DNA from 3 places in the Paenibacillus sp. FSL R10-2748 genome. Region 1 is predicted to be linked to each of the others. Evidence: riboswitches for the same ligand, from Rfam matches in the RefSeq annotation. Region 1 holds a riboswitch; each other region holds the start of a gene.
The links. Region 1 has a riboswitch for glycine ahead of NSS66_RS18485 (alanine/glycine:cation symporter family protein). Riboswitches for the same ligand answer to the same signal wherever they lie in the genome.

Region 1 (10,711 bases):
ACATGCCGACCCAGGCTCTGCCATTCGGCACCATCCTCACACTCGCCGCCACCGGTTCAGAAATGAATCCGGATTCTGTTATCACCAACTGGGAAACGAACGAAAAATACGTATGGGGCAGCGCGGTAACGCATCCGAAATTCTCGATTCTGGACCCAAAAAACACCTTCTCTGTGCCACGTGATCAGACGGTATATGGCATGGTGGATATGATGAGCCATGTGTTTGAACAATATTTTCACAATGTTAAAAATACACCGTTGCAAGATCGTATGTGCTTTTCCGTGTTGCAAACCGTGATCGAAACTGCACCTAAGCTGCTGGAGGATTTGCACAACTACGAGCATCGTGAAACGATTTTATATGCCGGAACGATTGCCCTTAACGGAACACTACAAATGGGCTACTTCGGGGACTGGGCTTCGCATACGATTGAACATGCATTATCCGCTGTATATGATATTCCTCATGCTGGCGGTCTGGCGATCCTGTTCCCCAACTGGATGAGACATACGGTGGATCAGGATGCTGCACGCATGAAGCGGCTGATGCTCAGCATGTTTGATTTAGATACCACTGGTAAAACGGATAAGGAAATTGCTTTGGAGGGGATTGATCGCCTGAGTGCATTCTGGACAAGTCTCGGTGCCCCTTCCACCCTGGCCGATTACAATATTAATGATGAGCAATTGGAAAAAGTCGCAAACATTGCAGCCCGTGAAATGGAATACGGAGGCTTCGGTAATTATAAAAAGCTGAACCAAGAAGATATTTCAGCTATTTTGCACGCATCGTTATAACATTCAAAAGGGAGTGTCCTCAAGCCTGTGATGACTGAGGGCACTCCCTTTTGGAAATTATGAATTAACCGTTTGTCCTTTTTCTTCTACTTGGATAGCTGCCCCTACACTGGCACCTGCAAGAATGCCCTTTTTCTTACTAGAATTCAGAGAATCCATATAGGTTCGGGTTTCTGCGACTACAATTCCTGATAAGCCGAGCAGGGCAATCAGGTTCGGGAAAGCCATCATTGCGTTAAAGATATCTGCCAGCAGCCAAATCGCATCCAGTTTAATGAACGCGCCCCCGGCAACCAGTAGGATGAACAGATAGCGGTATGGCTTAATCCACTTGACCCCAAGCAAATATTCAACACAGCGTTCCCCGTAATAGTTCCAGCCGAGCATGGTGGTGAACGCAAACATAATCAGAATGATTGTGAGCAGTTCTGCCCCCAGCGGGAATGCGCTGGAAAATGCTTGCTGAGTCATCAGGCCCGCATCGGTAGGCCCGCTCCACACACCACTAACCAGTAGCGTCAACCCGGTCATCACACAAATAACCATCGTATCAATAAACACGCCTGTCATGGAAATTAGCCCTTGCTCCGCAGGCCATTTGGTTTTGGCAGCTGCGGCTGCAATCGGTGCGCTTCCCAATCCGGCCTCATTGGCAAAAATACCTCTGGCTACCCCACTTCGCATCGCCAGCATAATCGTAGCTCCGGCAAATCCGCCCGTTGCAGATGTAGTTGAAAATGCCGAATGGAGCACCAGCGCAATTGCGGCAGGTAGTTGGTCAGCAAACCGAATTAGTACGATGAGACAGATCAGTACGTACAAGCCTGTTTTAAAAGGAACGACCTTCGTCGATACCTTGGCAATGCTTTTGAGTCCTCCAATAGTAACAAGTCCTGTAAGGATAGCAATAATCAGTGCCGTTACAATGGGCGGAACGCCAAAACTATTTTCAGTCGAAGATACAATCGCTTTGACCTGCGGAAACGTTCCAATCCCGAACAACGCTACCAGCATGCCCGAAAAAGCAAACAGCATCGCCAGCGGTTTAAAACGGCGTCCCAGACCTTTCTCAATATAATACATCGGGCCGCCGGAAAATTGCCCATTCCGATCCTTCACCCGGTATTTTACCGCAAGTACACCTTCCGCATATTTCGTCGCCATCCCAAAAAAGGCTGCAACGACCATCCAGAACAAGGCACCCGGCCCGCCCAGCTTAATGGCTGTCGCTACGCCGACAATACTTCCTGTGCCAACTGTAGCCGCCAACGCTGTACTCAAAGCCGCAAAACTACTTACATCCCCGCTGCCTTCATTCGGGGCCTTACCGATCAGCTTGATCGCCAGGGGCAGGCGGAATACCTGCAGCATCTTCAAACGTATGGTCAGCCACAACCCCGTTCCCATGACAAGAATGATGAGAGGCGCCCCCCATATCCAACTGCTAATCGCTTCTAACACATGTACCAAATTCATTTCAACCCGCTCCTCCAGCATATTAGAAAACAAAAAAGAGTCAAATCCGCTGATTCGACTCCTGGAGAGGTTAAAGGCACGAAAAAATACAACCATCTTGCGCAGGTTTCTGCCTCTAATAGCTTATAAAAAAGCCTAGGGCATCCCCTGTCACAGGTTATTCGCGTCTCTGTCCTTTTGCCTGAGAGTTTAAGCAGATGTTCTCTGCGGTGCACCTTCGGCGCCCAATTAAGGGTCTCTCCAGAGTTCTGTCCGTTTACGGTCCCCGCTTGTTGCTGTAATCAGCCTAAGCACCTGAGAGTTTTGCCCCTTCGGTCGGAACTTTCGTTCCATCTCCCGCAAACATCAACCAGACATATGAAATTTTTATTTATTATACAGAAAACTTTCAGCTTATTACAAGTGAAAAGTTTGTGAAGCCCTCTGAAATAAATATTATTATTATGTCTATCAAAAAAGCGGGTACAGCAGATTGCATCCTTAGGATGTCCTCTGCTATACCCGCCCGAGAAAATTTGGAATTACAATTCTTCACCATTGGTTGCTATCACATTTTTATACCAGTTAAATGAGTCCTTTTTGGAGCGTTTGAGCGTTCCGTTACCGTCATCATCCAGATCAACGTAAATAAATCCGTAGCGCTTGGACATTTCGGAAGTAGACATGCTCACAAGGTCGATAGGACCCCAGCTGGTGTAACCAAGCAGATCAACACCGTCGGCAATTGCTTCCTTCATTTGAACAATATGCTGACGCAAGTAATCAATACGATATGTGTCATGCACAGAACCGTCTTCCTCTACCTTATCATAAGCACCTAGGCCATTTTCCACGATGAACAGTGGCTTTTGGTAGCGGTCATATAACGTGTTCAGCGTAACACGCAGACCGATCGGATCAATTTGCCATCCCCAGTCAGAGGACTGTAAATATGGATTTTTCACGCCGCCAATCAGGTTTCCTGCTGCTTTCTCGCCTTCTGGACCTGCAGATACGGTCAAGGTCATGTAGTAGCTGAATGAGATATAATCGACCGTGTTATTTTTTAAAATTTCGGCATCGCCTGGTTCTGTGTGTATAACAACATTATTTTCTTCAAAATAACGATTCATGTAGTTGGAATATTCCCCACGGGCATGCACATCCGTAAAGAACAGGTTCATCTGATTTTCATGCTGGGCTTTCAGTATATCCTCTGGGTTACACGTATGTGGGTAGCTTTCCAAACGAGCCAGCATACAGCCGATTTGAGAGCCCGGGATGATCTCATGTCCTCGTTTTGTCGCCAGTGCACTAGCTACAAATTGATGATGCAGTGCTTGGTATATCGCTTGCTGCTTGTTTTCTACGCGGTCAATGACCACCCCGCCACCAGTAAACGGACTCATGGTCATTACATTGATTTCATTAAAGGTCAGCCAGTATTTTACTTTATCCTTATAACGCGTGAACACAGTTTCGGCATAATTTACGTAGTGCTGTATAACTTCACGACCCAGCCAACCATTATACTTCTGAGTCAAACCCAGCGGTGTCTCATAATGTGACAATGTTACCAGCGGTTCAATACCATATTTGCGCAGCTCATCAAATACATTGTCGTAGAATTGCAGTCCCGCTTCATTCGGCTCGGCATCATAGCCATTTGGGAAAATCCGCGACCAGTTGATGGACATACGAAATACCTTAAAGCCCATTTCCGCGAACAATGCAATATCTTCTTTGTAGTGGTGGAAGAAGTCCACACCTTCACGTTTTGGAAAACGGGCATTGACTTTGCCTGCCAAAATGTCTTCGAGTCGCTCGGACGAAATCTCCATAGCATGATCGTTCTTGCGCTCTGCTTTGGGTACATAGGCAACCATGTCCGCACTGGACAATCCTTTTCCATCTACGTCAAAAGCACCTTCCAATTGGTTGGCTGCGGTTGCCCCGCCCCACAAGAAGTTTTTCGGAAATCCTTTTAGCGTCTTCGTCATGGTATAAAAACCTCTTTCCGTATTTAAGATTTTTACTTTGGTCAAGTAATCCCATCAAGTGCTGCAAATGTGAATCAATACCTAACGGTAACCGTTCTTCCTTTGAAAAGGATTGACAGATGCTTTAAAATAGACGTAATGCCTTCATAAGCATCCTAATCGTTGTAACGCGTTTCATGTCAAGTATTTTTTTCTTATGTGAGGAGAAGCACCATGTCGAATCTTGATCAAATTGCAAAACTGGCGGGCTTTTCCAAAGCTACGGTATCCAGAGTATTAAATCAGTCACCCCATGTCAGTCACGAAACAAGAACTAAGATTTTGAAAATCATGCAGGAATTGGATTATGTTCCTAATCGGAATGCCATTTCTCTATCCAAGGGTCAGACGCTTCAGATCGGTATCATTACTTCAACTATTAATGAAATTGTTCTCGCTTTTCTGGACAGCTTTGTGGAAGTAGCCGGCCAGTATGAATTCCAAACCATTATTTATACTTCGGGAGAAGACAAAAAGAAAGAGCTTCAAGCCTTTGAGGATTTAAAAAGAAAAAGAGTCGATGCGCTGGTCATCATTTCCTGCGTGAATGACACTGATTTTTTGAGTACCTATTGCAAATATGGCCCGATCGTTTCGTGGCAACGAATGGAGCATACCGATATTCGCTCCGTCGCTATGGATCAGTATGAAGGATATATGTTAGCGCTAAAACATTTGATACAAAAAGGCTATACTCGTATAGCCAATGCTTTTGGTCGTCCGAGCAGCATCAATACCCATAGCAGACAACGAGCCTACGAACAGATCATGAGTGAGCACAATCTGCCAGTGTTGCAACACTGGAATCACTCTTCTATTTATAATATCCGTGATGGCGAACAGGTCGTACGGGATTTGTTACAGCGTCGGGAAGAATTCCCAGAGGCTATTTTATGTGCTAACGATTATGTAGCAGTGGGCATTCTCTGCGAAGCACGCAGACAACGGCTGAACGTACCGGAAGATCTGGCGATTGTCGGATTCGATAACACGGAGCTGGCGCATACGATGGGGATTACAACGATTCAAAATCCCATCATGGCTCAAGCACAAAATGCTTTTTTCATGCTTTCCCCTCAGCTGATTGGACGCCAACTGGAGCTTCATTCGCTAGAGTACTGCCTCATTGAACGTACGACCACGTAAGGTAACGATTTACTTGCAAATTAGGCAAAAGGGCCTTGATATGAAATATTTTTTGTCGAATCAGAATAAAATATGTTGAAATCGCTTTTTTTTGTGCTACAATAGCACTATATCGAAGGATTGTGACCGGTGATGCGGGCAATGCCTGAGTTCAATTGAGTGCTATTGCTAACAATAGTGTTGAATTGTGCTTAGGCATTTTTTATTGGTAAAGGATGGGAGGGGGAACTTCAATGATTATTGAGAAGGTGCTCAATAACAACGTCCTATTGACTAAAAACGATAAAGGCAAAGAGGTCATCGTGATGGGAAGAGGTATTTCCTTCAAAAAGGTGGCTGGCGATCAAGTCGATGATGATAAAATAGATAAGATTTTCATGTTAAATGAAAACGAGTTCACGGCTAAACTAACTGAACTGCTGAACGATATTCCAGTGTCTCATCTGGAGGTCGTGAATGAAATCGTAACCCATGCAACGGAAGTGCTGGATACGGAGTTAAGCGATAATATTTATTTAACATTGACCGACCATATTCATTTTGCCATACAACGGCAAGAAAAAGGACTGGCACTCCAAAACGCGATGCTGTATGAAATTAAACGCTTTTACAAAAAAGAATTTGCAGTTGGACTGGATGCTCTCCAAAAAATTGAAAATACGCTCGGAGTAAAATTGGGCGAAGATGAAGCAGGATTTATTGCATTGCATATGGTGAATGCACGGATCGACGGTAACGAAATGAAATCTACACTGAAAATGACCGAGATTGTCCAACATATATTGAACATTATTACGTATCATTACGGAATTGTGCTGGATGAGTCTTCTTTTAGCTATTCGAGATTTTTGACACATTTGCAATATTTTGCGATGCGAGTGATTCGCAAAGAAGTCATTCACAGTGGTGAAGAATTTTTGTACAACCAGGTGAAGCAGACGTATACCGAAGCTTTTGCTTGTGCCCAAAAGATCAATGAGTATCTGGAAAAAACATACGATCAATATTTAAGCAAGGATGAATACGTATATCTAACTATCCATATTCATCGGGTTACTGAGCGTAATAACATATAAGATTAACAACTTCATATCCTCATCGTTCATGGATTGTGACTGGTAAGGCAGGCAAAACCTAAACTGATGGTGAAATCGACGTTCCTCTATAGGAGAGTGCGTAGTTTTCACCACGAGTTTAGGTTTTTCTTGTTTACAAGTTTAAAAAGGTGCACGCCGGCGCATCTTAGCAACAGATGTAAACAGTAAATCCTATCAGTAGCAAGAATAACCCATAAGGAGTTCTGAACATGAGTGATAAAGAACTATCTAAAAAAATAGTGACCCTCGTTGGTGGCGAAGAGAATGTCAATTCGGTATTCCATTGCGCTACACGCTTGAGATTTAAATTAAATGATCGTACAAAAGCAGACAAAGCCGCACTGGAAGCAACCCCTGGTGTCATTACAGTAGTGGAAAGCAGCGGCCAGTTTCAAGTGGTCATCGGTAACAATGTAGGTCAAGTGTTTGAGCATATGATGGCAGAAACGAATTTGCAGGATGCAGATAATCCTAATGCCAAAAAAGAAGAATCTTCTGAAAAAACGAATTTTCTTGGCAAAGCAGTCGATATCATTTCCAGCATTTTTTCTCCCATTCTTGGTGCTCTTGCCGGGGCAGGTTTGCTTAAAGGGCTACTGGCGTTAATTTTATCTTTTCAATGGATTAATGATAAAAGCGGTACGTACCTGATCCTAAGTGCAGCTTCCGACAGTGTTTTCTATTTTCTACCTGTGTTCTTGGCTATTACATCGTCCCGTAAATTTAAGACAAACACCTTTGTATCGGTGGCAATCGCTGGAGCTCTGGTCTATCCAGCAGTTATAGCGGCGGTAAGCAACCCAGAAAGATTGGCGTTTTTAGGTATTCCGATCATTCTGATTAATTACAGTTCCAGTGTCATTCCAATTATTCTCGCGGTCTGGGTTCAGTCCTATGTGGAGCGCTGGTTCAATTCCTTTATCCATCAATCGGTTAAAAACATTATCGTGCCGATGCTTTCGCTCCTGGTCGTTATTCCGTTAACATTTCTGGCCTTTGGTCCAGTAGGTAACCTGATCAGTCAGGGCTTGGCAAACGGTTTTACATGGGTATACAATTTAAGCCCACTAATTGCCGGGGCTGTTGCCGGGGCATTCTGGCAAGTGTTTGTTATTTTCGGCGTACACTGGGGCTTCGTTCCGGTCATGCTGTCGAATATTGCAACATTGGGCTATGACACGATGCTTCCGATGCTTACAGCAGCCGTACTTTCTCAGGCTGGTGCAACATTGGGGGTATTCCTGAAATCCCGGAACACTCAGATGAAGGCTTTGGCAGGTTCCTCTACGCTGGCCGCTATTTTTGGGATTACAGAACCAACAATTTATGGAATAACTTTGAAATTGAAAAAGCCGTTCATTTATGCTTGTATTTCCGGAGCAATCGGCGGGGCGATTATCGCTTCTGGCGGAGCGCACGCACAATCCTTTGCATTACCGGGTCTACTGGCGTTGCCGACTTATTTCGGACCTGGATTCTTGTGGGTAGTCATCGGTTTGCTCGTTGCCTTTGTACTTGCAGTTGTATTGGTTATGATTTTGGGCTTTGATGATCCAAAAGAAGAAACTGCAAAAACAGAAGCTGCACCCGTAAAGAAAGAAGTGGCAATCGAGAAAGAAATTCTCGTAAGCCCACTGCAAGGTAAAGTATTGCCTTTGGAACAATCTTCTGATGTTGCTTTTGCTTCAGGTGCTATGGGGAAAGGAATCCTAATTGATCCTACAGAGGGTGTGCTGACATCTCCTGTCAATGGAACGATTACGACAGTATTCCCGACCGGACATGCCATCGGTATTACTTCCAATGACGGAGCAGAAATTCTGATTCACGTGGGTGTTAATACAGTGAAGCTGAAAGGACAATTCTTTGACAAGCGCGTCAAGGAAGGCGATATAGTTAAGCAAGGACAACTGTTGCTTGAATTTGATATCGAGCAAATTAAGGCGGCAGGCTATACTACGGCTACGCCGATTATCGTAACAAATTCCGCTCAATACCTGGATGTGTTGAACACAATGGAAACTGAAGTGAAGCGTGAGGATTACTTGTTGACTGTTGTGGTCTAACGTTTAACTTTCAGACTAGAGCATTTTGCATAAATCCCAGGAGCGTTTTCAAATCAGCAGTATATAGATCGAAACGCTTTAGTTCGTCTATATATTGTACTTACAAGCGTTGGGAATCGAATTATGCAAAATGCTGATTAAAGAAGCTTTCCCCATGGAAAGCTTCTTTTTTTATACATAATGAGACAAGTGTTACAGCGAAAAATGGAAATATCATTTATTGTAAGTGTAAGAATGTAAAAAAAGGAGGATTTCTGTGAAAAAAGGATATATCGCCGGGTTAAGTGTCATTGTGTTGCTTGTCATTGGTATCGCTATTTCAGCTGTAGTTAAATTTCAAGACCTAGAGCAGGTTGTTCAACAAAAAGACAAAGAAATCCAAGCGAGCAAAAGCAATTACCCAGAAATATATGACCACTTGAATGCGGTTACATTTGATGGTTTTAAGAGTTTGATTCAACAGGATCAAAGTGTATTTGTCTATGTCGGCAGACCGAGTTGTGGCGACTGCAATAGGTTTGAGCCTAACTTTAACAAGATGATCGAACAGTATAATCTAGGCTCTAAAATTACTTTTTTGAACGTTCACAAAATCCATAAGGACAAGCCCCAATGGAATAAATTCAAAGAGGATTACAACGTTAAATACACCCCCACCATTGCAGAATTCAGAAACGGCAAGCTGGTTGATAAAATAGAATGGACGCCTAAAAGAGACCTCAGTACAGACGCTGTAAAAGAGTGGCTGACCTCCAAGAAACTTATTTTATAAGTCTCTTTTCTATCCATTTCATTACGCACACAAAGAACTGTTTATGCAAAAAAAGGTATTCATTCGTGTAGCGCATGAATACCTTTTTTAGGAATGTACAGGTCATCTAAGCTCTCATAAAAAATAGTTCCTACTACTCTTCACTGCCTTCTGATAAACCTCGTTCGTATCTATCAGTCCCTATATTGTAGACACTTCATAGAGTATGATCGTCAATCGAATCATGGAAATTCATATCGGATAATATCCGTTTCGGATACGATATGTCCGATTTGTGACTCAATGAATTCTAAATCTCCCTCTACTGCCCCTATAAAATGCTTTGTACCGGGTTCTATGACGATGACCTCACCAGGGCTGACTGTCTGTGTCACGCCATTGATAGAGACACTCCCGGTTCCAGAAACTATAGTCCAAACTTCTTTACGAAACTGATGCTCATGATAGCTGATAAATCTCCCATTTGAAATGACCACGCGTTTGGTCACTGTCTGCAATCCACTTGCCGCCTGTTGATGGGATAATACGGTTTGCTTTCCCCAGAAGCGCTCCTCAAAACGCGGGCCGATTTCAATTTCTGCCACCATATCCTTAATTCCTGTTGACGACTGTCGATCCGTAACCAGCACGCCATCTGGACCAGCAACGACAATAATGTCTGGAACATTCCAGATGCTAACCGGAATCTCCAGTTCATTGATGATATGCGAGTCATGTGAAGCTTCTGAAATATATCCCGGGCCACTCAGCTTCGAACTTACTTCCCGTACCAAGGAATCCCATGTGCCCAAGTCTCTCCACTCTCCATGATAGGGAAGCACGGAGAGCTTATGAGTATGCTCTACTACCGCAATATCGAAGCTAGTTTTAGGTAAGTCTGCGTAATTTGTCGAAAGAGATTCATAGTCGGCTGGTAAACCCATTTGCTCCAGAATATCCAACAAAAAGCCCAGTCTAAAAGCAAACACCCCGCAATTCCATAAGGCCCCTTCACGGATCAACGCTTCTGAACGGATCAGATCCGGCTTTTCAACAAATGAACTAACCCTGTAATATGGCTGGTCAAGTGAAGGAGAGGCTGAAGGCACAATATATCCGTATTTATCTGAGGGCTCCGTTGGGGCAGCCCCCATTAATGCGATATGGCTTCCTGATTGCTCTAATATCGAAGGAAGCCTACGCAGATGCTCGAAAAATTCATCCCCCGCATACCCGTCCACAGGCATGACCCCTACGATCTCATCGCGTGATGCACCTGCAACGTCATGCAAGTAGGCCGTAGCCAGGGAAATGGCCGGGAAGGTATCCCGTTGAGTCGGCTCCTCAATAACTACAG
Region 2 (10,711 bases), on a different contig from region 1:
CCGTGGAAATAATCTTCATTTTTGACGAATTCCACAGATTCACCTGTGACCATTGATTTAATTTTGAACGGTCCATAGCCAATCGGATTTTTACGGACAGGATCAGATCCGGCCATATCTTTCACGGGGATATTCTGAAATACCTTTTTCTCCAGTGGTGTAGACCAAAGTCCCGATTTCACCGAAGGATTAGGTTCCTTGAAGTGAATGGTAACCTCTTTCTCATTCAGCACCTTGATGCCAGAAATGGTTTTGGCCTTACCCGCGTGATAATCCTCCATGCCCACAATGTTGGTCATAAAGCTATCATAACGCGGACCTTCGTAGTCTTTATGACCGATCACTTCATAGGAAAAAGCATAGTCCTCTGCCGTTACGGGATTACCATCCGTCCAGTTCAGTTTGGGATCAATTTTTACAGTCACCGCCTTATTGTCTGGGGAAAAGGAAATCGTCGCCGCTCCTTTATTGTCAATATTTAGATTGGAGTCAATCGAAAACATAGAAGGGTAGAAAAACTGGAAGACTTCAAAATCAGGATTGCCTTCATAAAATACAGGATTCAGAATACCTTCAAAAGGGGTATCAGACACGAGTGCATAATTGATGATGCCACCCTTAATCGGGGCCTTATCGTTCTTGATCGCCTTCTCCAGCGCTGTGGCATTCACCTGCTTGCTGTCGGACCCTGTGCCGCCTGTACCGTCAGACGATTTCCCTCCATTCGAAGCGGAAGGCGAACCGCTGCATGCGGCCAGAGAAAGCACCAAAATTGCAGATAGAACAGGCAGAATTCCTTTTTTCCAGTGTTTAACCATTGTAAATCCCTCCTTGTCATTGTCCTTATCCTTGAACTTCGGTTAACCCAATCGTTGTCTGGCATCCGTGGCGCGTTTGAGCGCCTGGCCAATAAAGTTAATCGCCAACATTAGCACCAAAATAAGCAGTGAGGCAGGCAACCACATCCACCAACTATTCTGCAAAACATCCGGGTCATTCGCATAACTCACCAGTGTACCCAAGCTTGGCGTAGATTCCGGTAAGCCAAAACCGAGATAAGAAAGCCCCGTCTCAATCCCGATATTTCCCGCTAAGCTGAGGGTCAGATTGACGATCACGACCGAGCTAAGATTAGGCAGCACGCCAAACCAGATGATTTTCCAATTGGGTGTGCCAAGGGTTTTGGAAGCCTGCACATAATCCAGTTCGCGCTCCGACAACACCTTGGCCCGGATCAGACGTGCTTTTCCAATCCATAAAAAGGCGGTCATGATAAAAATAAAGGACCCTATGCCGCTTTTGGGTACAATGCTGACAAATACGATGACCAACATCAAAAACGGAAGCACCAGAATAAAATCAATGATCCGCATGATGATGTTATCGACCAGCCCCCCATAAAAACCAGCCAGCAAACCTAACGTTAAGCCAATAGCGGCAGATAACAATGTAATCGTAAAGCCGATCGTGAAGGAATTGCGGGCTCCAATGACCAGCTGGCCGAAAATATCCCTACCCGCTCGATCTGTGCCCAGCCAATGCACTGAGCCTGGAGCTTCACGGATCGCGCCCAAATCCACCGTCGTGACAACATCCTGATTTACAAACAGGACAGAGGCATATATAAAGATCAAAAACAGAATTACAAAGCCAATGGAAACCAAGGCCATTTTGTCACGCACCAGCTCACGACGCAGTACAGACCAACTGGATGGTGATTTACGAATGATTTCCGGCGTGAAGACCTCCTCCACCTGAATAGACACCATAATCCCTCCTTTTCTCTAGACTTGTTCGCTATTCGATTCGAATGCGGGGATCAACTTTGCTTAGGATGACATCAGATAAAAGGGTTCCTAATAGCGCCAAGAAGCCGGAGACCATGACCAGTGCGTTCACGACTGAAAAATCCCGTTGAGTGATGGACTGGAGAAATAATTGGCCCAACCCCGGATAACCGAAAATAGATTCAAGGAAAATGTTGCCTGCAATTACTCCCGTCAGGTCATAGCCCAAAAAGGCAGCAATCGGCAATAGAGAGTTTTTGAAAATATGGCGGGAATAAATTTTACCTTCGGGCACCCCTTTGGAACGCGCTGTTTTCACAAAATCCTTCAGTCGTGTGTCAATGACCTCATTGCGCAAATACTGAATCGTAGCCGTTGTACTGAGCAATGCGCCTGTAACCGCCGGTAAAATGAGATGATACGACTTGTTCACGTAATATGACCATGTCCCCGGCTCCACGCCTACATCCACACTGCCGCTGGTTGGAAACCAGCCGAGCCTGAATCCGAATACGTACAGCAGCAACAACGCGAATATAAATAGAGGTGTCGCAAAGCTGAGATAGGTATAGCCCACTACGGTTTTGTCCAGCAGACTATGCTGATAACGACCGCTGAGTACGCCGAGCGGAATGGCGATCAGATACGTCAGAACCAGAATTACTACGCCCAGAAAGAACGTGTTTCCCAGACGACTGCCAATCAGATCGGTAACGCTAATTTTATGTACATAAGATTTGCCCAGATCCCCGTGAGCAAGCTGGACGAGCCAGTTCCCATACTGCACCCACACCGGGTCATTCAGTCCCAGTCTTTGTCGCTGTTCTTCCAGTGCGGCCGGATTCAGATTGGGTGTCGAAGTAATAAGTCCTGTCAGTGCATCCCCCGGCATAGCCTTAGCCAGGAAAAATATAAGCACGCTCAGTGCAAAAAGTTGAGGGATCATAACCAGCAGCCGACGCAGTGTAAATTTCCACATTTCTGTACCCCCCTTATGGTAGCGCGACTTGATGGGATGGACTTACTGATTTTAGTGCAAACGGCTTTCCACTCACGTCTAGATATTTGGGTAGCTCTGTTTTGTAGGAGGATAAGAGCATTCGCCTTTTTTGGGCATTTTCCAGCCGTTTTGTAGGATCAATATTGGGAATGGTTGCAATGAGGCGCTGGGTATACAGATGCTGTGGACGCTCATAAATGTCTTGCTCGCTCCCCTGCTCCACTAGACGGCCTCGATACATAATACCGATTTGGTCGCACATATGGCGGATAATACCCAAATCATGACTGATGAACAAATACGTCAAATTAAATTCCCGTTGCACATCCTTCATAAAATTCAGCACCTGTGCCTGCACGGAAACGTCCAGTGCCGACACCGGCTCATCAGCAATGATCAGCTTGGGGTTTAATGTCAGCGCACGCGCGATCCCGATCCGTTGCCGTTGCCCCCCGGAAAATTCATGCGGATATTTGTAGGCTGCATCGGCGTTCAAGCCGACCTTTTCCAGCAACGTCTGTACTTTCCTCCGTTCCTCCTCACTGCTCAGCCTTTCAAAATTTCGCAGCGGTTCAGCAATGACATCCAATACGCGCTTGCGCGGGTTGAGCGAAGAGTAGGGGTCCTGAAAAATCATCTGAATGTCTCTACGCAGCGGATGACGGTTGTTACGGCTCAGAGCCGCAAGGTCCTTTCCCTTAAAAAGAATCCGTCCGCTCGTCAGCTTATTTAGACCGATGATCGTCCTGCCTGTCGTCGTTTTTCCACAGCCGGATTCTCCCACCAGCCCGTATGTCTGGCCTGCCTCAATGCTGATCGACACGCCATCCACTGCTTTCACCTGATCGATAACACGCTGGAAGAAACCACCGCGCACCGGATAGTGGACCCTCAAATCATTTAACTCCAGTAGTGCCATGAGCAGCTTCCCCCTTTGCCTCGTCTTTAAAATGAAAATGCTGGTAACATGTACAACGGACCCAATGTCCAGGGGAAATTTCATTTAGTTGGGGATGGTCTTCATGCACTCCCTGCTGAATCCAGGGAATACGCGGGGCAAAGCGACAGCTATTGCGGGGGATATCTTGTAATGAGGGAACAATGCCGCCGATGACATGCAGTGATTCCCCCTTGATATGCGATCCCGGCATGGAAGCAAGCAAAGAACGCGTGTACGGATGCTGTGGATGCCTGAATAATTCAAAAACATCAGCGCTCTCCACGATTTCTCCGGCATACATGACCACCACGCGGTCGGCTACTTCTGCCACAACACCAAGATCATGCGTAATCAAGATAATTCCGCTCCCACTCTCCTGTTGAAGCTGTTTGAGCAAGTCGAGAATTTGCAATTGGATCGTTACATCGAGCGCAGTAGTTGGTTCATCTGCGATAATAAGAGAAGGTCGGCAAGCTATGGCAATCGCGATCATCACACGCTGACGCATCCCTCCTGACAGTTCATGCGGATACTGCTCATACACACGCACAGGATTCGGTATATCTACGCTTTCCAGCAGCTCCAGCACACGTTCCCTTTTTTGCTTCGTAGATAGTGACGTATGATAATCAAGATTTTCCTCAATCTGCTTACCAATGCTCATTAACGGGTTGAGTGCTGTCAGCGGGTCCTGAAAGATCATGCCCATGCCCGCTCCGCGGATTTTATTCATTTGCCCTGAAGAAAGACGGTTCAGGTCCGTGCCTTTAAAAAGGACCTCTCCCTCTACACGCGTGCGTTCCATGTCATGCAGTTGTGCGATCGAAAGCGCCAGCGCGCTTTTGCCACAGCCGGATTCTCCGACTACAGCCAGCACTCCATTGGGGTTGACCGTCAGATCCAGATGGTCGACTGCGGGGTGATATTGATCATTGATGCGAAAAGATACGGATAATCCTTTAATTTCCAACACGGGTCCGGTATTCAATGCGCGCTTCCTCCATTCTCCATGGTCTTGTCCCGCTTATTCTCACCATGTTTGATGTTTAAAACCTCTCATGAACATTACATACCGTTTTTGTCGGAATAATTTGAATACATCCTATCACCAGTATATGGATATATCAATTAAGATTATGCTATCAACATCATTTAAAAAATCAATGATCCAGCAGTAGCGCGGCCTTTCTGGCACAAAATGTAATGAAATAACCAACCACAGGTTAATTTTCATCACAAAAAAAGTCGCCTGATCCCTCTGCAGGGATCAAACGACTAACTAATACCAGCTCACATTGAGCTTCTGGCGATAATTATGAAGCCGCTCCATAGGAGCCAGACTTGAACGTTCTAGGATCGTACCATTTGTAGCCTGCTGCTGGAGCAGACCAAGGCTCAGGCTGCGGTTCTGTGGAAGCCGCAGGCTCCTCAAATGGTAGAAGCTTCGTTGGCTGATCCAGAGTCAAACCTGCCACATCAGACAATTTCGTGTAGTCCTGCTTCCATGCAAGCCATTGAACCGTTTGCACCAGGAAGGTGGAATCATCCACTTCTTTAAAACCATCATATGTCTTCTTCGACTGTCCGTTTTCCTCACGCACATATTTCGGTGTAGCATCTTCTACAGGGGAAGAATCACCGATGAACGCTGCCTTGCCTTGACCTACCTTGGAGATAGCGGCATAAGGTCCTTCCGCACGGCCCCCGCCGTTATAAACTCCCTGGTCTACCGCATTACCCCATTTTTTCGTGCCTGAAGGGATATAAGCAATGCCTTTAGCCTTGGTAGGATCAATAATAGCCAGCGTAGATCCTGCATGCATTGCAATCGAGCGCACACCCTTGGTAATGCCGAAAGATTGATCTGCGGCTACAATGTCGGTAGCATTCACATCACCCAGCGCATTGTAACGGAAACGAACGCCAAAGTTGGCCGCCAGCCAATCGGAGCTTGTTAATCCTTGCATCGCCGGTGATGCAGCTTCTTCTGCAGTCATGCCCTTGGCCGGATTAGTATAGGCTCCACGACGGTAACCATTCATAACCTCGGAGGAATCCCAACGGTTTTTGTTACGGTCCGCATTATAATGATCGGAGATGAAGAAGACGCTCCCCCCGCTATTCACGTATTGCAGCAGGGCAGCCTGCTCGGATGCCTTAAAGGCAACATTCGCTTCACCAATAATGAACACATCATATTGGCGCAGCTTGTCATATGTTATGGCCTGCTCTCCATAAGTAAAAGGAATAGGACGATTCAATTGGTCTACCGTAAAGCCTACATTACGCAGTCCATTGGCAAAGTCGGAGAAGGCGCCTTCAATGACCCAATCTGCTGCACCAGCGGTCTGTGCGTGCGTATTATCGAACAGCACCTTTTTGCCTTTTCCATCCGGCAGTGTAGTACCGGGTTGACCCGGGTTGCCAGGTTCGCCTGGTTCCCCCGGCTCGCTTCCGCTCACCAGTTCAACAGCGCTTGGACTTTTCACTCCACCAAAATTATTGTAGGCGCCGAGTGTACCCGTCACACGAATTTTGCTGCCGATCAGCTCAGGATGGCCTGATAGCCCATATTGCCCTCTGTACGCTGAAGTCAGCTGTACATCCAACAGATTAGACGTATTACGTTCATTTGCCTGATCGGCAATCAGTACGTTAAAATCATTCGCGAACGGGGAAGAAAAGTTAGCCGTTTTCGATCCGGTAGCATGTCCGACGATGTAACCTTCCACCGTCACCGTACCTCCACTGCTTTGGCGCTGAAGTGCTTCGGCTACTGTCAATGCTCCCTCCGCCTTGACCTGACCGAATGGAACGAAGATCCCAATCAGCAGTGATACGATAGCTGCTAGATGCAACATCCCTTTTAAGCGTGAACCTGTGAATCGCAAGCCTTTTACCATACGTCAATATCCCTCCTATGATTTCCATAAATATACTTGTCCTTTATCAGATTAGCCGCCAATCTTCTAATTCCTTCCTGGTTTCATCCATAATTATGTAAATTTTAATCTTTTTTATTGGAAACGCACCTGTTTATGTAAAAATTAAACCTGTGATTGACACTGAGCACGGCATACATTACGCTAAGGAAGACATGTAGAACGGTATACGCGAATGAAGATGACGGGAGAGTCTGTCCAGGGAGCCTACACTCTGGCGGCACCGAAGGAGCAAGACGTCAGCACCCGGCTGACGGATAATCTCTCAGGTCCATGTATCGTCATCTGACGCAACTCTGGAGAGAGCGCAAGCCACCCAAGGGGTAAGGCGGTAAGAACACCGCACGAAACTCTCAGGTAACGAGGACAGAGATAAGGGAAACTTCCTTATCCTGTCCTTTTTTGTGCTCACATTGTGCGTCAGCATTAAGAACCGTCATAACCGCGCAAAGACGCGGAAATACCATATAGTATGGTATTAGAACATACAGGGGGCCACACCATGCGTTTCAAAGATGTATTTTCTATTATCGGTCCGGCCATGACCGGACCTTCCAGTTCACACACCGCAGGCGCGGTGCGGCTCGCACGCGTTGCCCGGCACTGGCTCGGGACGCAGCCTGACCGTGCCCGCATGACGCTGTACGGCTCCTTTGCCGACACGTATAAAGGACACGGTACAGACCTGGCGCTCATCGCAGGGCTGCTTAATTACGATACGGACGATCACCGGATTCCGGATGCCGAGCAATGGGCAGAGCAAGCCGGGATGGCCGTGGAATTCGCCGTCAGCGGACTCCCCGCGCCTCATCCGAACACTGTCCGTTTCGAGCTGTGGAAGGGCGAGGATCAGCGCACACTGTTGGGCTCCTCCATCGGCGGCGGCAGCATCCATGTCCAGCAGCTTAACGAATTCCGGGTCAATCTGACCGGGGAGCTGCCTACGCTGGTGCTTCTCCACTCGGATAAGCCCGGTACATTGGGCGCGATAACTTCAGCGCTGGGCGCGGCCCACATTAACATTGCCTATATGCACGTAGATCGCAAAGGCCGGGATGGTGAAGCACTCACCGCCATTGAAACGGACAGTTCTGCTCCAGCTGAACTGATTGCGGAACTGCGTTCTTTACCTCATATGTATGAAATTAAGATGATTAATTTGAAAAAAGGAGCTGAATCCGATGCGGTTTAGCCATCTGCATGAAATCAGCGCTTTATGCGCTGAAGAATCCACCACAATTGGCCGTTTGATGATTCAAGAGCAGGTACAAGAGACGAATACAACGGAGGAAGAAATCTTTCGCCAAATGTCTGATTATTATGAAGTCATGAAGGAAGCCGTTCATCGCGGTCAGACACAAGACACCGTATCCCGCAGTGGATTGACGGGCGGTGACGGCAAGCGCCTAGCCGAGTATCTGCGGTCAGGGGAAACCTGCTCCGGTGATGCCTCCGCGCTTGCCATGGCTTATGCCCTCTCCGTGTCGGAGGTTAATGCATCCATGGGTCGCATTGTGGCCACGCCTACCGCAGGCTCATGTGGGGTTATCCCTGGTGTGTTCATCAGTGCGCAGGAGCGGTTCGGCTGGGATGATGAGCATATGGTGAACGGCCTGTTCGCCGCTGGAGCCATTGGCTACGTGATCGCCAACAACTCCTTCATTTCTGGCGCGGAGGGAGGCTGTCAGGCTGAGATTGGTTCAGCTATCGGGATGGCTGCTGGCGCTATGGTCGAGCTGCGTGGTGGTACGCCTGAACAGGCTGTTCACGCCGTGGGCCTCGCTCTTAAGAACACGCTCGGCCTGATTTGCGACCCCGTCGCTGGACTCGTGGAGATTCCGTGCATCGTGCGCAACGGGCTGGGAGCCGTGACTGCGCTTGCCGCAGCGGATATGGCTTTGGCGGGTGTGCGCAGCGCTATTCCGTCTGACGAAGTCATTGACGTGATGCTTGAAGTCGGCAGTGCGATGCCGTCGAAGCACCGCGAGACCGCCAAAGGCGGCTTGGCCCAGACGCCGACTGGCAAGCGTTTGACCGAATCACTTACACGCAACACACCGACCAAGAAGGATAAGTCATAATTTATAAGCGGTAGCCTCCTTAAAAAAAGAGCAAGCATGTCGTCCTTGGACGTATGCTTGCTCTCTTTTTTACTGAACGGTTACCTGTATCTTCGTCATTTTACCTGCATATTTCACAGTAATTACTGCTTTGCCCTTGCCCTGTGCCTTAATGTTACCGTCTTTGACGGTCGCAACAACAATTCTGGACGAGGACCAGACAGCCGGTTTGGAAACATCCTTCTCCGACTCATCCTTATACGTGGCTGTAGCCGTAACCTTGGCCAGCTGTCCTGCCTTCAAATTCAAAGCAACTTCGTCTGTTTGCAGGTATTTAAGCGTATCAACATCCACGGGTACGCTGATTACCTTCCCGCCAAACTTCGCCTGAATGTTAGCTTTACCGTAGCTAACCGCAGTAACCTGACCCTTTTTAACAGTGGCTACCTTATAATTAGACGTTTTCCATTCAGCTTGGGTCGTAACGTCCTTTTCTTTACCATCACTCGATTTAACCACAATCGCAATGGTTTTTTGATCTCCAGATTTGAGCGATAGCGCGATTGCATCCGCTTCAATTTTTTGCGCTACGTCCACTTCTACCGTAAACGTAATGTTTTGCTTGCCATATGAAGCAGTCACCGTTGCCTTACCGCTACCATTCGCTTTGATCAAACCTTCGCTAACTTCAACCACTTTTACATTGCTAGTTGTCCAGGTGGCGTCCTTGGTTACGTCTGTTTTTGTACCGCCACTCTTAACTCCTGTTACTTTCAGCTGCTTCGTTTCCTGAGCACCAAGCGCAATTACACGCGAGTCTGTTTCCAGACGGTCTACAAGGCCTACTTGTACGTTAATCGTCAGTTTTTTGCCATTATAGGTCGCTGTAATAACCGCTTTACCAGCGGATTTACCCGTAATCGTTCCTTTGGACACAGAAGCAATATCTTCCGCGCTTGAAGCCCATTCTGCATCCTGTGTTACATCTTCCTTACGCCCATCCGCATAAGTAGCCGTCAAAGTTGCAGTATAGTCCTCATCAATATCAATCGTTGCCGTTTTGGAGGACAGAGACAGATCACCGGGTACATTTACGGATACCGTAGCTGTAACTGTTTTGCCACCATAAGAAGCGGTGATCGTAGCCTCACCTGTTTTATAACCCGTGACTTCTCCCGCACTGACAAAAGCGATATCTTCATTGCTGGACTTCCACTCTGCCTTACTTGTGATATCTTCTTCCGTACCTGTTACATACGTTGCGGTCAGCTTGAGCTTTTTGGATTCCTTGGCATTCAGGCTCAGCTTGTCCTCACTCAAATCCAAATATCTGGAGGTTTCGACATCTGTCTTGATCGAAACAGTCTTATCTCCATACTTAGCGGTCACCGTAGCCGAACCCGCTCCAATGGCCATAATCGTTCCCTTATTCACAGTCGCAATTTTTTCATCGCTTGATGTCCAAGTAGCTTTATCTGTGATATCCGTTACCGTCCCATCCGGATAAACGGCAGAAACTTGTATTTTTTTAGATTCATCCAGACGGAGAAAAATATTGGATTCGCTGGCTTTCAGCTTATTCGTTTGATCGACATCTACCGAAATCGTAGCGGACATCGTGCCATATTTACCTGTAATTGTCGCCTTTCCCGCGCTGTAGCCGGTAATGGTGCCTTTCAGTACATCCGCCACAGCTGCATTGCTGGAGCTCCATTCAGCGGACTCTGTTACGTCCTGTACCGATCCATCCGGGAACGTCGCCGTAAGTTTAACCTTCTCAGTATCCTTCAGCAAAAGAGAAACCTCTGATGAACTGACATCGAGACGTTTAACCTGCTCCACCTGCACAGCAATGGTTACGGTCTGTTGACCATATACGGCCTTAATATTGGCTGTACCTGCTCCCTGAGCGGTAACCAATCCGTTAACTACTGTGGCTACCTTTTGATTATCGGAGGTCCAAGTAGCATCACCCGAAACCT
Region 3 (10,711 bases), on a different contig from region 1:
AACGAACATCGGCGGACGTACTTCGCATTCGGCTATTATGGCTCGCTCACTTGAAATTCCTGCAGTTGTGGGAACGAAAAATATATTGTCTCAAGCTAAAAGCGGTGATTTGATTATCGTTGATGGTTTGGATGGTCACGTATTCGTGAACCCTACCGAAGAGATTGTTGCGGAATACCGTGCTAAACAGGTGGCATACGACAAGCAACGCGAAGAGTGGCGTAAGCTGCGCGGCGAAGCTACGGTTTCTGTCGATGGTGTCCATGTCGAACTGGCAGCCAATATTGGTACGCCTAATGATGTAGCTGGTGTTCTGGACAACGGTGGTGAAGGTGTTGGCTTGTACCGTACGGAGTTCTTGTACATGGGACGCGATAAGCTTCCATCCGAAGAAGTACAGTATACGGCGTACAAAACCGTTCTGGAAAGAATGGAAGGTAAACCGGTTGTAGTCCGTACTTTGGATATCGGTGGCGACAAAGAACTTCCTTATCTGGACCTGCCAAAAGAAATGAATCCGTTCCTTGGATTCCGTGCTATTCGTCTGTGTCTGGATCGCCAGGATATTTTCCGCACTCAATTGCGTGCTTTGTTGCGTGCGAGTGTGCATGGTAACCTGCGCATCATGTTCCCAATGATTGCTACGCTGAACGAATTCCGTGAAGCTAAAGCTGTTTTGTTGGAAGAAAAGGAAAAGTTGGTAACCGAGGGTGTATCCGTATCTGAAGAAATTCAGCTGGGCATCATGGTAGAAATTCCTTCTACAGCGGTATTGGCTGATCAATTCGCAAAAGAAGTGGATTTCTTCAGTATCGGTACAAATGATCTGATTCAATACACAATGGCAGCGGATCGCATGAACGAGCGGGTTTCTTACCTGTATCAACCATACAATCCATCCATTCTGCGTCTGGTGAAAATGGTTATTGATGCCGCTCACCGTGAAGGGCGTTGGGTTGGTATGTGTGGCGAAATGGCAGGAGATACAACAGCAATTCCGTTGCTGCTGGGTCTGGGACTTGATGAGTTCAGTATGAGTGCAACTTCCATTCTGCCAGCACGTAGTCAAATCTCCAAGTTGTCCCGTGCGGACATGGAAAAACTGGCTACAAAAGCTCTGGACATGCAAACAGCAGAACAGGTTGTTGAATTGGTTCAAAGCATCGAAGGTTAAGGAAGGGTATTACATTTCAAAGGTTATATCTTTTTCCAACAAAAAAATTGCTGTGTACATACAGCAGCCGGTATCTAATAGATACCGGCTTTTTTGCATGCTTTAAGTAGAATTTGTTTTTAACTGCATGAGCAATTCAGTACAGGTTTGCGAGCTGCGGTAGTTTCGTCCAATCGTGTGACTGGAGTAGTATATGGTGCATTGAGCACCAGCTCAGGGTTCTCTTCTGCTTCCCGCGCAATATGAATCATAGTGTCAACAAAAGCATCAAGTGTCTCCTTACTTTCCGTCTCCGTGGGCTCGATCATGATGCACTCCTCTACATTCAGAGGGAAGTAAATTGTAGGCGGATGGTAGCCGAAATCAAGCAGCCGTTTGGCTACATCAAGCGTACGCACTCCAAATTTTTTCAAGCCTCGCCCTGACATGACAAATTCGTGTTTGCAATGTCCAGGGTAGGGCAGGTCAAAATGTGGAGCGAGCCGATGCATCATGTAATTGGCATTGAGCACAGCGCATTCCGATACACGCTTTAAGCCGTCAGGACCGTAGCTACGGATATAGGCATAGGCACGAACGAGAATACCGAAGTTGCCGTAAAAGGCTTTAACCCGTCCAATAGAATCTCCCTGTTCCCGGTCCCAGTGGTACACCCCCTGCGGATCCCGTACGACAAGCGGCTTGGGCAAATAAGGGATGAGCCGTTGCTTTACGCCGACAGGCCCAGCGCCGGGGCCACCGCCGCCGTGCGGGGTACTCATCGTTTTGTGCAAATTGAGATGCACTACATCGAAGCCCATATCTCCGGGACGGGTAATCCCCATGATGGCGTTGGAGTTTGCCCCGTCATAGTAAACCAGACCACCCGCTTCATGCACGATGGCAGCAATGTCAGTGATTTGCTTCTCGAACAGCCCAAGCGTGTTCGGATTGGTCAGCATGAGCGCCGCGGTGTCGTTGCCTACGGCTTGACGCAACGCATCCAGATCCACCAGCCCCTCAGGGGTGGAGGGAAGGGTGATTGTTTCGAAGCCCGCGACGGTTGCGCTGGCGGGGTTCGTTCCGTGCGAGGAATCCGGCACGAGCACCTTGGTACGTCGCTCACCACGTGCTTCGTGGTATGAGCGAATCATCATCAGCCCGGTCCATTCGCCATGGGCGCCCGCGGCGGGCTGAAGCGTGACGGCATCCATGCCAGTTAACGCAGCCAAATCATTTTGAAGCGTATGCAGCAGCTCCATGGCACCCTGGATGCTCTCCTCGGGCTGATATGGATGGATTTTGGCGAAACCTGTATATCGGGCGACATCCTCATTCACTTTCGGATTGTATTTCATCGTACAGGAGCCGAGCGGATAAAATCCGTTGTCCACGCCGAAATTGCGCCGGGACAAGGCAGTATAATGCCGAATAACGTCTACTTCGTATACCTCGGGTAATGCCGCAGGTTCGCTGCGCAGCGCATAATCTGGCAAAAGCTCTGCCACCGGGCGACGGGGAACGTCGCACTCGGGAAGGGAATAGGCGATGCGACCCGGACGGCTCAATTCAAAAATGAGCGCTTGATCGTGTTCCTTCAACAGCCCTTGTTTCTGATCCTGTCCGGTGTGTGTCATAGCAATCCCCCCAAGGTGTGTACAAATTGGTCAATCTCTTCTTTGGTCCTTTGCTCCGTCACGGCAATCAACATGTGACCAGCAAGTTCCTCATAGTCCCGGCCCAAATCGTAGCCAGCGATAAATCCAGCAGCTAGCAGCTCGGCCTGGAGTTTGCTCATATCCGTACCCTCAGGCAGTCTAAGGGCAAACTCATTAAAGGTTGGTGCGTTAAACGAGGCAGTTATGCCCTTCAAGCTCAGCAATTGCTCTAAAGCATAACGGCTTTTATGCAAATTTAGCTCGGCTACTTCCTTGATCCCCTGTCTACCCATGACAGACAAGTATACAGATGCAGATAAAGCTAGCAACGCTTGGTTGGAGCAAATGTTAGAGGTGGCCTTTTCGCGGCGGATATGCTGTTCCCGCGCTTGCAAGGTCAGCACGAAGCCGCGTTTACCGTTGCGGTCTGTGGTCTGACCCACAATACGGCCAGGGATACGGCGCATATGTGCCTGAGAAACGGCAAAGTATCCACAGGTCGGACCGCCGAGAGAAGAGGAGATGCCAAGTGGCTGTGCGTCTCCTACCACAATATCCGCGCCCTGTTTGCCGGGTGTTTCCAGCAAGCCAAGTGCTAGTGGATTGGCACTGACGACCAAAAGACCTTTGTGCGCATGGATGAGGTCAGCCATCGGCTTCAGGTTTTCCACGGCTCCGAAAAAGTTGGGGCTTTGGACCAAAACAGCCGCGGTCTGTTCCGATACGGCTGCCGCTAGCGCATCAGCATCCGTTACGCCGTCCGAACAGCCGATCTCCACGATGTCCAAATCCAATCCGCGTGCATAGGCTGCCAATACCTGACGTGCCTCCGGATGGACGGACCTTGATACGATAAGCTGTTTACGGCGGGTAGCTGCGGCGGACAGTGAGCCCGCTTCCGCCAGTGCAGTCGCTCCGTCGTACATGCTGGCATTAGCTACAGCCATGCCCGTCAATTCGCAAATATACGACTGAAACTCGAAAATGGCTTGTAGCTCGCCTTGGCTTACTTCCGGCTGATAGGGGGTGTAGGCTGTATAGAATTCCGAGCGTGAAGTGATGTGCTGGATGACGGACGGAATATGATGATCATAAATTCCTGCGCCAAGGAAGCTGGCATGTGTGTCTGTATTGGCGTTGTGTCCGGCCAGCTCGGCCAAGTGGCGGGTTAAGGCTTTCTCATCGAGTCGAGAAGAGAGAGGCAGTTCCCCTTGATATCGAATGGCCTCTGGAATGTCACTGAATAAATCATCAATAGATGATACACCCACCACACGCAGCATTTCGGTTTGATCCTGTTCAGTCATAGGGAGATAACGATGCTGCTTCATAGGTTCTGACTCCTTTCGAAAAGCAAGATTTTAGATCGTAAATTAGCTAATAAAAAAGTGTGTGAGATGAAAAACCCAGAAGTTCATATCTGACATATTTGCTTTATAGAAATAAAAAGAGTTTAAGATCAGCGCGGGCGTTTATAAAAGGGTGCTGCCACCACCTCGGCACGCAGGCGTTTGCCACGAATCTCAACCTCCAACGGTGTGGAGAGGGCGCTAAAACGACTGTCCACCAAGGCGAGGCCCAGATTACGCTTCAAGGTGGGCGACTGAGTCCCCGTTGTGACCTCACCAATGTGTTGTCCTTCTGCGAATACCGGGTAATGGGCGCGTGGGATACCGCGATCAATCATTTCCAGCCCGATCAATTTGCGAGGAATCCCTTGCTCTTTCTGACGTTGCAGTGCTTCTCTACCGATAAAATCTCCTTTATTCAGCTTGACGAAGAAACCTAGACCAGCTTCGAGTGGTGAAATCGTGGCAGATAACTCCTGACCATATAGCGGCAACCGTGCCTCAAAGCGTAGGGTATCCCGAGCACCAAGTCCAGCGGGAATCAGCCCATACGACTCACCGGAACGAAGCAAACCCTCCCATACGGCTGGTGCTTCCGCAGCAGGTATATAAAATTCAAAACCGTCTTCGCCCGTATATCCGGTTCGTGAGACCAGTGCTTTTGCTCCGAACAATGGCACATTCTCATGGAAGCGGAAAGATGCCAGATTCGTAATGTCCGTATCTGCCACGGCTGCGGCAATACGTGCTGCCTCCGGTCCTTGCAACGCTAGCAATGCTATCGCATCAGACACATTCTCCATGTGAACGGATGCAGGCATATGGCGCATTAGCCAATCCCAATCCTTATCGATGTTGGATGCGTTCACAACGAGCATGTAGCGTTCCGGTCCTTTGCAGTAAACAAGTAGGTCGTCTACTACCCCTCCATCGGGGTAACACAGGAGTGAATATTGTGCCTGACCTGGTTCCAACTGGCTGACATCATTCGTGGTCACCTTTTGCAGAAAAGCTTCGGCTTCTTTGCCTTCAACCAAAAATTCGCCCATATGCGATACATCGAATAAACCCGCACGTTGCCGGACGGCCTCATGCTCCTTTTGAATGCCGCTAAACTGAACCGGGAGCTCCCAGCCGCCAAAGTCAATACAACGAACCCCAGACTGCGTCCCGTAGGACGAATATAGCGGTGTTTTTCGCAAATTAGTCATTATTCCACTCCTATCCGGTGTGATCGGCTAAACAAAAAAGACAGGCCGAAAAAAACGTATAGACGGCAGTCTACACTCTTTTTTTCAGCTCTGTCCTTGATACCAGAAAGTTACCCCGGTATGTACCGGGTTTCCCCTTGGGTGATCCGCTCCAATAGCGAATGCTCTCCAGAGATGCGTCCGGCAGAGGTCCTTTTGCCTGAGAGATTCACCTGCAATGCAGGTTTACTCCTTCGGCGCTACCTTCGGGATCAACGGTATATTACCTGGCTTTGCAGATAACAACTTGATCCGATTCGCGTGCACTTATGTCTCACAAGCGGCAACAGCTATGCGAATCTTTTTGGCAGTCTCTCCCTCCGCGTTCATCCGCGTTTGCAGTTGTCGGGGTGTTTCCCAAAGCATTTGCTATAACCCATTAATACGCAAATTCATTCAAAATGTCAATAAAAATGTCATCAAAAACAATAGAAAAAACATTTAATATATAAATAAGGATATGTAAGCGTTTGTTATAAGCTATCATATTTTTATATAGTACGCTATATGAGGTGATATGAAGTATTTTTGTTAGTATTATTGACATGAGTGTTCTTGTTGTCATAATCTTAACCTGTCTAGTACAGTGAGCAAAAGCGATTTTATTCATATGGAAGTGAGGGGAACAGAATGGGTGAAGTAAAGCAGCAACTTTGGTATACAGACGAACATGAGTGGGTTCAGCGGACAGAGAATGGAACGGTACGAATTGGTATTACAGACTTTGCACAGCATCAACTGGGTGATATTGTTTTTGTAGAATTACCTGAGGCGGGAGCAACGATTGAGCAGGGAGCGGAGATCGGTACGATTGAATCGGTGAAGACAGTATCCGACCTTTTTGCTCCGGTGACGGGAACCATACTAAAAGTGAATGAAACGCTGGAAAGTACACCTGAGCTAGTGAATGAATCTCCCTATGAAAAAGGTTGGATGATCGAAGTAGAGATGGATAAAGATGTGGAGGAAGCCTTGGGCAAGCTACTGTCTGCGGATCAGTATGAGCAGTTGATTTCCGATGAGCAATAATGGAGCATTGTAGTATGGAGTAAGAGGGTTATTTGTCTGCTCGATTTTTGTATAAAATAGTCGCTATGATTTGACGTAGCGGCTATTTTTTTGTCTTTTTGCAAACGTAATTACGTGTTTTATTCTGATTTAGAGGGTTGTCCCCATATAAGAATCATACATAATCCAGCACGGTTTTTCGACTAATTTCTATAGCTACAGGTCATATTAAGAAGAATTATGCAGGTATAATACCTTCCCGGATAATTTAAATTTAAATGTTGTCATCAACGTTCATGACGAAAGTACGTTTTCATTTCGTTGATGAAGATAGCGCTGTCATTTAGTATGAATTTTAAGAAAAGGTAGTGATGCTTACCTACAAGGAGGATTTGAATATGAGTACATTGGACGCAAAGCCAAGTTCAAAAGGAGGCACTCGTGTCGCCGTACAGCGTTTTGGCCGTTTTCTTAGCGGTATGGTTATGCCCAATATGGGAGCCTTTATTGCGTGGGGGCTGATTACGGCACTCTTTATTCCGACCGGATGGTTCCCGAATGAAGGTTTTGCACAATTGGTTGACCCGATGAAAAATTATTTGTTGCCGTTACTGATCGGTTATACAGGGGGCACGATGATTCACGGACAGCGTGGAGGTGTGATTGGTGCCATTATGACGATGGGTGTCATAGTGGGAGCCGATATCCCGATGTTCCTGGGCGCGATGGTAGCTGGTCCGCTGGCTGCGTGGATATTGAAGAAGTTCGACAAGGCCATTGAAGGCAAAGTCAGATCAGGCTTTGAAATGCTGGTCAATAACTTTTCGGCCGGAATTATCGGTGCCATTCTAGCGCTGCTTGCCCATGTGGCGATTGGCCCGATTGTACAAATGATCAGTCAAGTGTTGTCGGCAGGGGTACAGTTCCTCGTGAACGCAGGGCTATTGCCGCTTGTCAACCTCATTATTGAGCCCGGAAAAGTATTATTTTTAAACAACGCGCTGAATCACGGAGTATTGAGTCCGATTGCGTTAGAGGAAGCTGCAAGAACAGGAAAATCCGTACTGTTTATGCTGGAATCCAACCCTGGGCCGGGGCTCGGTATTTTGCTAGCCTACTGCCTGTTCGGCAAAGGCTCTGCGAAGTCATCGGCTCCTGGAGCGGTCATCATTCATTTTTTCGGCGGGATTCATGAAATTTATTTCCCTTATATTTTGATGAAGCCGATTTTGATTCTTGCTGCTATAGCTGGGGGCGTTGTGGGAACCTTCTGTTTTATGTTGACAGGTGCCGGACTGGTTGCTGCTCCTTCACCGGGCAGCATCATTGCCTATTTTCTAATGACGCCAAAAGGCGGATATTTGCCAATGCTGAGCGGGGTGATCGCTGCTGCGGTCGTATCCTTTGCTGTTGCCGCAGTGTTACTCAAGACTAGTAAGCAAAAAGAAGAGGGGCTGGAGGAAGCTGCATCCCGCCTGAAAGATATGAAAAATCAAAGCAAGAGTGCAAGTGCTAACGCCACTGTAATGGAAGATAACCACGAATCTGAACGTGCTGCTGAGATTGCCGCAGCTCGAACGCTCAAGGATAAATCCGAAGTGAATAAGATCGTCTTTTCCTGTGATGCAGGTATGGGCTCAAGCGCTATGGGCGCCTCGATTTTACGCAAAAAAATGAAGCAGGCGGGTGTAGGCGTAACAGTTACGAATACGGCAATCAGTGAAATTCCACAGGATGCGGATATTGTCATTACGCAAAAAACGTTGACAGACCGGGCTAAAACAGTAGCCCCGAATGCTGAGCACATTTCCATTGACAATTTTCTGAAGAGCCCTGAATACGAAGCGCTGGTTGAACGTCTGAAATCCGATTCTTAATCCCCGTCGTAGTCAGGCGGACTGTATGCAGTGTACGTCTCCTGCTGGAGGGATGAGCTTGGGAAGGAACGGTATGCGCTTATGAATATTACGAAACGACAACGTGACATCGTGGAATATCTTCTGGAGCAGTCCAAAGAGGTTACAGCCGGGGAAATTGCCACGAAGATCAATGTCAGCACAAGGACGGTTCATCGGGAACTGGGCGCAGTCGAGCATTGGCTGGCTGCTCATGAGGTGAAGCTGGAGAAAAAGTCAGGGATTGGTATCTGTATAGATGCTGACCCAGCTCAGCTTGTATGCCTGCGAAGGCAATTGCTGCATACAAAGTCAGACGAATATTCGGCTGAGGAGAGAAAGATCGTGGTTCTCTGCATGCTGCTGGATACACAGGAGCCGATCAAGCTGCTGGCGCTGGCTTCAGACTTGAAAGTCACGGTAACTACGGTCAGTCATGATCTGGACGAATTACAAGGCTGGATTGGGGAACGGGGGCTCGTGCTTGTCCGCAGACGGGGGTACGGCGTCGAGATTACAGGACGGGAGACAGACAAAAGACGGGCGATTTCCGAGCTGGCTCTCGAATATTTGGATGAATCCGATCTGTTTTCAGCCCGGGAAGAACTTCGTTCTGTGACCCGTGTCGCCGACAAGTTGCTGGAGATGATTGGCAGAGATAACCTGCTGATTGTGGAAAAGGCCCTCTGGCAGCCCCATGAAAAATGGTTGGAAAACATGGTGGAAAGCAAATACATGGAGCTGCTGATTCAAATTTGCGTTTCGCTGGTACGTCTGCGACTCGGGTATGTTATAGATCCTCTTCTCTCGTATTTAAAAACAGATTCAGATGAAAATATCATGCTTCGCACAGCTATGGTGGAACGCATATGCACGGAGTTGTCAGAGGCGCTGGATATTGAATTTCCAGAGCCGGAACGATCTTATCTCAGGCTGCTATTTCGTGATGCCGAGGATCACTCTACCCGACTACTGCCGTTGGATGATCTCGTACTGTTGGAGTCGGTTCATGAGTTGATTCGTCGTGTGGAGGAAGAGACAGGCACGCCATTGGAAGAGGACCGTGTTCTGCGTGAAGGACTGATTGCCCATATGGCCCCGGTGTTCAAACGTTTGAAGGAAGGCAGGTCGATTCGTAACCCCCTCCTTCAGCAAATCCGCAAGGATTACAGCAGCTTATTCGACTCAGTGAAAAAGGCTGCGGCGGGCATGACAGAAATGAAAGTGCCAGATGAAGAGATCGGATTTCTCGTCATGCATTTTGGCGCTTCGCTGGAGCGGCTACGACAATTGCGGCGGGAGGTGCGGGCCATCGTAGTCTGCACGAGCGGCATTGGATCATCCAGACTTTTGGCAACAAGGCTCGCCAAAGAGCTCCCACAGATCAATATTGTGGATAGGGCTTCATGGTACGAGGCGGCGCGGATTCCCAAGGAGGATTATGATCTGATCATTTCGACAGTAGAGCTACCGCTTGAACCAGATCGGTATCTTAAGATCAGCCCGTTGCTGACGCAGGAGGAGAGTGATCGCCTGCGTCAATTCATCCAGCATATTACACTCAATCATTCCAATGACCATCAGCAGGAACAGGCTGTTCAGCCTGGTCAGAATATAGAGTGGCTTACCGGTCTGCGGAAAAGTCTTGAGGAAATTGTACACATTGTACAGCAATTTCAAGTGTATCCGCTGGAAAATCAGGGGATGGATATGGCGGCGACCGTAGAGGCTATATGCATGTTGGAGGCGGGGCGGGGGAATGTTACAGAGCCTTCTGCGGTTGCTGCACAGCTCATGGAAAGAGAGCGCCAAGGTAGTCAGGTGATCTCTGATACCTCCATTGCTTTAGTTCATACGCGCAGCCACTATATTCGCAAGCCTTCGCTTACCTTGTATAAGCTGGCAGAGCCGCTGTTGGCGGATACAGGCGAACAGGTAGAATGCGTGCTACTCATGTTGGGACCTCGTGAGCTGCCGAGAGAAAGCTTGGAGGTATTGAGCGAGATTAGTGCATTACTCTTGCAGGAAGACATGGTTACGCTACTGGAACACGGTAGCAGGGATCATATTGTCAATTATATATCGAGTGAACTAGCTGAATTTTTCCACAGTAAATTAGGGACAGGGAGGAACCTACCGTGAGTATTATGACGATAGACAAAGTAAAAATGAACGCAACCGCCAAAGACAAATATGAGGCGATTCGTATGGCTGGACAAATCCTGCTGGATGCAAGACATATTTCAAGTGAGTACATTGACAAGATGCTGGAACGCGAGGAGATCGTGTCCACCTATATCGGGAACGGGCTGGCTATTCCACATGGCACCAAGGAATCCAAGATACTTATTCAATCCACAGGCATCTCCATCGTTCAGTTTCCGCAAGGCATAGATTT

Region 2: linked by a shared signal. The riboswitch ahead of sdaAB (L-serine ammonia-lyase, iron-sulfur-dependent subunit beta) and the one ahead of NSS66_RS18485 (alanine/glycine:cation symporter family protein) in region 1 are both predicted to bind glycine.
Region 3: linked by a shared signal. The riboswitch ahead of gcvT (glycine cleavage system aminomethyltransferase GcvT) and the one ahead of NSS66_RS18485 (alanine/glycine:cation symporter family protein) in region 1 are both predicted to bind glycine.

Annotation. Positions count from the first base shown of each region.
Region 1 is NZ_JBBOTK010000006.1:77,447-88,157, forward strand. It holds gene NSS66_RS18480 (iron-containing alcohol dehydrogenase) at 1-800, shown strand, start outside; gene NSS66_RS18485 (alanine/glycine:cation symporter family protein) at 858-2,276, opposite strand; glycine riboswitch at 2,436-2,530, opposite strand; glycine riboswitch at 2,549-2,625, opposite strand; gene NSS66_RS18490 (glycoside hydrolase family 1 protein) at 2,798-4,255, opposite strand; gene NSS66_RS18495 (LacI family DNA-binding transcriptional regulator) at 4,469-5,440, shown strand; gene licT (BglG family transcription antiterminator LicT) at 5,674-6,516, shown strand; gene NSS66_RS18505 (beta-glucoside-specific PTS transporter subunit IIABC) at 6,747-8,603, shown strand; gene NSS66_RS18510 (thioredoxin family protein) at 8,860-9,375, shown strand; partial or broken gene NSS66_RS18515 (sugar phosphate nucleotidyltransferase) at 9,572-10,711, opposite strand, start outside.
Region 2 is NZ_JBBOTK010000005.1:12,929-23,639, reverse strand. It holds gene opp4A (oligopeptide ABC transporter substrate-binding protein) at 1-818, opposite strand, end outside; gene NSS66_RS16205 (ABC transporter permease) at 861-1,769, opposite strand; gene opp4B (oligopeptide ABC transporter permease) at 1,798-2,766, opposite strand; gene NSS66_RS16195 (ABC transporter ATP-binding protein) at 2,780-3,706, opposite strand; gene NSS66_RS16190 (ABC transporter ATP-binding protein) at 3,684-4,715, opposite strand; gene NSS66_RS16185 (DUF6359 domain-containing protein) at 5,041-6,630, opposite strand; glycine riboswitch at 6,845-6,960, shown strand; gene sdaAB (L-serine ammonia-lyase, iron-sulfur-dependent subunit beta) at 7,172-7,861, shown strand; gene sdaAA (L-serine ammonia-lyase, iron-sulfur-dependent, subunit alpha) at 7,851-8,750, shown strand; gene NSS66_RS16170 (Ig-like domain-containing protein) at 8,820-10,711, opposite strand, start outside.
Region 3 is NZ_JBBOTK010000004.1:81,679-92,389, forward strand. It holds gene ptsP (phosphoenolpyruvate--protein phosphotransferase) at 1-1,174, shown strand, start outside; gene gcvPB (aminomethyl-transferring glycine dehydrogenase subunit GcvPB) at 1,294-2,790, opposite strand; gene gcvPA (aminomethyl-transferring glycine dehydrogenase subunit GcvPA) at 2,787-4,142, opposite strand; gene gcvT (glycine cleavage system aminomethyltransferase GcvT) at 4,271-5,371, opposite strand; glycine riboswitch at 5,549-5,647, opposite strand; gene gcvH (glycine cleavage system protein GcvH) at 6,041-6,439, shown strand; gene NSS66_RS13490 (PTS mannitol transporter subunit IICB) at 6,817-8,295, shown strand; gene NSS66_RS13495 (BglG family transcription antiterminator) at 8,377-10,455, shown strand; gene NSS66_RS13500 (PTS sugar transporter subunit IIA) at 10,452-10,711, shown strand, end outside.